DNA from 2 places in the Bacillus siamensis genome. Region 2 is predicted to be linked to the other one. Evidence: a T-box and tRNA genes for the amino acid it is inferred to sense, from the RefSeq annotation. Region 2 holds a T-box; the other holds one or more tRNA genes.

Region 1 (2,449 bases), 1.3 Mb from region 2:
CTGCAGCATCGCTTGTTTGGCATAACCTTTTCCTTGCTGCCGCGCATCTATGGACAGTGCGCTCAGTAAAATGGCAGACACGCTGTTCGAATATGGGGCTATGGTTTCCTTTGAGGTATGTAAAATGAAAAAACCGACGGGGGTGTCTTCTTTTAAAACGACTGTAGGATAGCGCTCCCGGATGACAAGAGCCTGCGGCAGTACATCCTTCGGGAGAGCTGTGAACATTTTATCTTCTTCACTGAGTACAAACCCGTTCAGGCCGTCTGCATGCTCCGGTTTATAAAAGGATAGGGCTGCAACCATGATATCTACTCTCCTTTTTATAGTTGATCCAGTTCATTTTCTGATAACACGCGGCAGCCTGCCCGTTTTAATAGAGCGGAAGTGATGCCGTCCCCGATTATCTTTTTCCCGGAGAAAGTGCCGTCATAGATGAAGCTGCTGCCGCAGGACGGACTGTTTTCTTTAAGGATGACCGCTGCGGCGCCTATTTCTTTTGCGTATGCTAACGTTTTTTCCGCTCCGTCTATATATAAAGATGTAACGTCTTCACCTGATGCCGTTACGATTCTTGCTGTTCCGTTCAGCACGTCTTCGCCCGTGCCGCCGATGATTTCCGCCGGTTCGCGGGGAGTGGTGAAGCCGCCCAAAAGTTCGGGGCAGACCATAACAGCTTTCTTTTCCTCTACGAGTCTGCGGATTTTTTCCGAGGCGGCGTGGGAGCCGTTATACCTGCATTCGATACCGCCGAGACAAGAGCTGACTAAGATCATCTGTGTCCATTCCCTTCAATATTTTGATACTTTCATCTTAAATGAAATAAGAGAGAAGGGACGAGTTTTTCAGTTAAAAAACGGGTAAAAAAGTTTGAAAATAAAAAAAATAAATTTTCTCTTTACAAAAGGGGTATAACCTGTATATAATAACTTTTGTCAGCTCGACGCGGACACAACGGCCCGTTGGTCAAGCGGTTAAGACACCGCCCTTTCACGGCGGTAACACGGGTTCGAATCCCGTACGGGTCATATGGAGGATTAGCTCAGCTGGGAGAGCATCTGCCTTACAAGCAGAGGGTCGGCGGTTCGAGCCCGTCATCCTCCACCATATTTGCCGGCCTAGCTCAATTGGTAGAGCAACTGACTTGTAATCAGTAGGTTGGGGGTTCAAGTCCTCTGGCCGGCACTGTTTTCCAAAGAATACGGAGGGGTAGCGAAGTGGCTAAACGCGGCGGACTGTAAATCCGCTCCCTCAGGGTTCGGCAGTTCGAATCTGCCCCCCTCCACCATTTTGGGCTATAGCCAAGCGGTAAGGCAACGGACTTTGACTCCGTCATGCGTTGGTTCGAATCCAGCTAGCCCAGTCTCAGACACCTTTTGTATAAGGGTGTCTTTTTTTTATCGGTATTTTTTCTCGAATTCTGATTGTTCATCAGATATACTATTTTTAAGCTGCTGTTAAGGCAGTATATTCTGTATTTTCCATCTACACCCTGCCTGAAATTTGGTAAAATAAATGTAATAAAAAAAATGAAACCTTTTAAAACAATCAACGTATAGATACAGACCGGTGAAGGGCAGAGGTAAGATAAAACATGGAAAACCTGATTAAAAAAAGAATCAAGCAAGTCAAAAAAGGCGATCAAAATGCGTTTGCGGAAATCGTTGACCTTTATAAAGATAAGATTTACCAGCTTTGCTACCGCATGCTCGGCAATGTCCACGAAGCGGAAGATATTGCGCAGGAAGCTTTCATCAGAGCGTATGTCAATATCGACAGTTTCGACATCAACAGAAAGTTTTCAACGTGGCTTTACAGAATTGCGACCAACCTGACCATTGACCGTATCCGCAAGAAAAAGCCTGATTATTATCTGGACGCAGAAGTGGCGGGTGCAGAGGGGCTGACGATGTATTCGCAGATCGCTGCGGACGGGGTTCTCCCTGAAGACGCCGTGTTGTCATTGGAGCTGTCGGACACAATTCAGAAAAAGATTTTAAAGCTGCCTGACAAGTACAGAACGGTTATTGTATTAAAGTATATTGATGAACTCTCTTTAATTGAAATCGGGGAGATTCTGAATATCCCTGTCGGCACCGTCAAGACAAGGATACACAGAGGCAGAGAGGCTCTTAGAAAACAATTAAGGGATCTTTAAGTGGGGTGATGAAATGAGCTGTCCTGAACAGATCGTGCAGCTTATGCATAAGCATCTTGATGGAGATATCCTTCCTGAAGATGAAGACGTATTAAAACAACATTTGCGGTCATGCGGGAATTGCAAACGGCATTTTCATGAAATGGAGAAATCCGTAGCGCTCGTCCGGAGCACATCGCATGTCACAGCCCCTGCTGATTTTACTGCCAAAGTTATGGCGAATCTTCCAAAAGAGAAAAAACGCGCTTCTGTAAAACGATGGATCAAAACTCATCCGATAATTGCAGCCGC
Region 2 (2,449 bases):
ACGTCCTTAAAACCTACCTTGACGTCTTGAGCGGAAAGCTCTTTAATATTGCCGCTGAACAGCGCCTGAGAAATATGAACGGCCTGCTCAAACGCTTCACGGCCGTGTACAAGTACAGTCACTTCTTCAGCAAGGCGTTTCTGCGCTTCCCTTTTCTCTGGAGCCGTTTCTGCTTTTTCAGCATAAGCTTCAATTTCCTCTTTTGATAAGAAAGTAAAGTATTTTAAATATTTGACGACATCACGGTCATCTGTATTGATCCAGAATTGGTAGAATTCATACGGCGATGTTTTTTCTTTATCAAGCCAAATCGCGCCACCTTCTGTTTTGCCGAATTTCGTGCCGTCAGCTTTTGTGACGAGCGGAATGGTAAGACCGAACGCTTTCGCCCCTTCTTCCTCCGATTTTCTGATCAGTTCAAGACCTGCCGTAATGTTGCCCCACTGGTCACTGCCTCCGATTTGGAGTTTGCAGTTCTTTTCTCTGTACAGATTCAGAAAATCGTAGGATTGCAGGATCATGTAGCTGAATTCCGTGTAAGAAATTCCGGTTTCAATTCTTGAGCTTACAGTATCTTTCGCAAGCATGTAGTTGATTCCGAAGTTCTTTCCGACGTCGCGGAGAAAATCAATGATGCTCATTTTTCCGATCCAGTCAAAGTTGTTCGCTATGACGGCTGGGTTTTCTCCTGCATCGAAATCTAAAAATCGGGAAAGCTGATTTTTAATTTTTTGCGACCATTCGACAACGATATCCTGAGTATTTAACGTACGCTCCGCTTTTTTACCGCTCGGATCGCCGATCAGCCCCGTCGCTCCGCCTACAAGCGCAATCGGATGGTGGCCTGCAAGCTGGAAACGGCGCAGTGTCAATATCGGCAGAAGGTGACCGATGTGCAGGCTGTCCGCCGTCGGGTCGAACCCTGAGTATAAACGGATTTTTTCTTCGTTCAGCTGTTTATTCAGTCCTTCTTCATCCGTCATTTGCTGGATTAAGCCGCGGAATGATAAATCTTCTAATAAATTAGTCATTTTGTCTGCTCCTTTGTTTATGGAAATAAAAAACGCCCCTTCGTTTAAAACGAAGGGACGATATAATCGCGGTACCACCCTACTAATAAAAGCATAAAAAAGCTTTTATCACTCTTTTTGATAACGGACCGTGTCCGTTCTTCCACTACTGAAAGCCTTGGAAGGGCTTTGTTCGCAAAAGCGGTTCATGAGTGTATTCGGCATATCCTATGTGCTGATTTTCACCGGCCATCAGCTCTCTGGAACAATCAGATATCCTACTTGTCTCAATCAAAACCTTTTCGTATGAAGCTTACTCATTTTTAACATAAATAAGATGTCATGTCAACGCCGTCTCTTTAATCTTCCATTGTGGACAGGTCGCCTGCCGGCAGGTCCAGCTCCCACGCCTTCAGCACACGTCTCATGATTTTTCCGCTCCGTGTTTTTGGAAGTTTATCTTTGAATTCAATTTCCCGCGGTGCGGCATGGGCGGCCAGCCCTTGTTTTACAAAAAGGCGAATGTCCTCCTTCAGCTGATCGGATGGCTCATGCCCTTCTCTAAGCGCGATAAATGCTTTAATAATTTCTCCCCGGACAGGGTCCGGCTTTCCGATAACACCGGCTTCGGCAATCGCCGGATGTTCCACAAGTTTGCTTTCGACTTCAAACGGGCCGACGCGCTCGCCGGATGTCATGATGACATCATCGACTCTGCCTTGGAACCAAAAATAACCGTCTTCATCCATATAAGCTGAATCTCCGGAAACATACCAGCCGCCCGGCATGAAATAAGATTCATATTTTTCTTTGTTATTCCAAATGGAATCCATCATGGACGGCCAGCCCTTTTTAATGGCGAGGTTCCCCATTCGGTACGGCGGAAGCTCATTCCCTTGATTGTCAACGATCGCCGCTTCCACTCCCGGAATCGGTTTCCCCATTGAACCCGGCTTGATCTCCATGCACGGATAATTGCAGATAAGCTGCCCGCCTGTTTCCGTCATCCACCACGTATCGTGGATGCGCTTGCCGAATACTTTATGTCCCCACTTAATGACCTCCGGGTTTAAAGGTTCTCCGACACTCAAGACGTGACGAAGTGAAGTAAGATCAAATTTGGACGCCATTTCATCTCCGGCGCCCATAAGCATTCTGAAAGCCGTCGGAGCGCTGTACCAGACGCTGACACCGAGCTTTTCAATCGTGCCGTACCAGTTTTCCGGACTGAATCTGCCGCCGACGATCACATTCGCCGCTCCGTTCAGCCACGGCGCAAAAATCCCGTACACCGTCCCGGTCACCCAGCCCGGGTCCGCCGTGCACCAATATATATCGTCCTCTTTAAGATCAAGCACCCACTTGCCGGTCTGGTATTGCTGAATCATGGCTTCATGAACATGAAGCACGCCTTTAGGCGTTCCTGTTGATCCTGATGT

The links. A T-box is a leader RNA that pairs with one kind of tRNA and senses whether it is charged. The one in region 2 lies ahead of tyrS (tyrosine--tRNA ligase), so its partner is inferred to be a tRNA-Tyr.
Region 1: it has a tRNA-Tyr gene. The T-box ahead of tyrS (tyrosine--tRNA ligase) is inferred to sense a tRNA for this amino acid. The anticodon was not compared.

The regions. Positions count from the first base shown of each region.
Region 1 is NZ_CP155579.1:191,577-194,025, forward strand. Features, by position in the region: gene ABDB98_RS01085 (GNAT family N-acetyltransferase) at 1-306, opposite strand, end outside; gene ABDB98_RS01090 (DUF523 domain-containing protein) at 324-776, opposite strand; tRNA gene ABDB98_RS01095 (tRNA-Glu) at 957-1,028, shown strand; tRNA gene ABDB98_RS01100 (tRNA-Val) at 1,032-1,107, shown strand; tRNA gene ABDB98_RS01105 (tRNA-Thr) at 1,113-1,185, shown strand; tRNA gene ABDB98_RS01110 (tRNA-Tyr) at 1,204-1,288, shown strand; tRNA gene ABDB98_RS01115 (tRNA-Gln) at 1,292-1,363, shown strand; gene sigW (RNA polymerase sigma factor SigW) at 1,595-2,158, shown strand; gene rsiW (anti-sigma-W factor RsiW) at 2,172-2,449, shown strand, end outside.
Region 2 is NZ_CP155579.1:2,795,465-2,797,913, forward strand. Features, by position in the region: gene tyrS (tyrosine--tRNA ligase) at 1-1,031, opposite strand, end outside; T-box leader at 1,082-1,314, opposite strand; gene acsA (acetate--CoA ligase) at 1,370-2,449, opposite strand, start outside.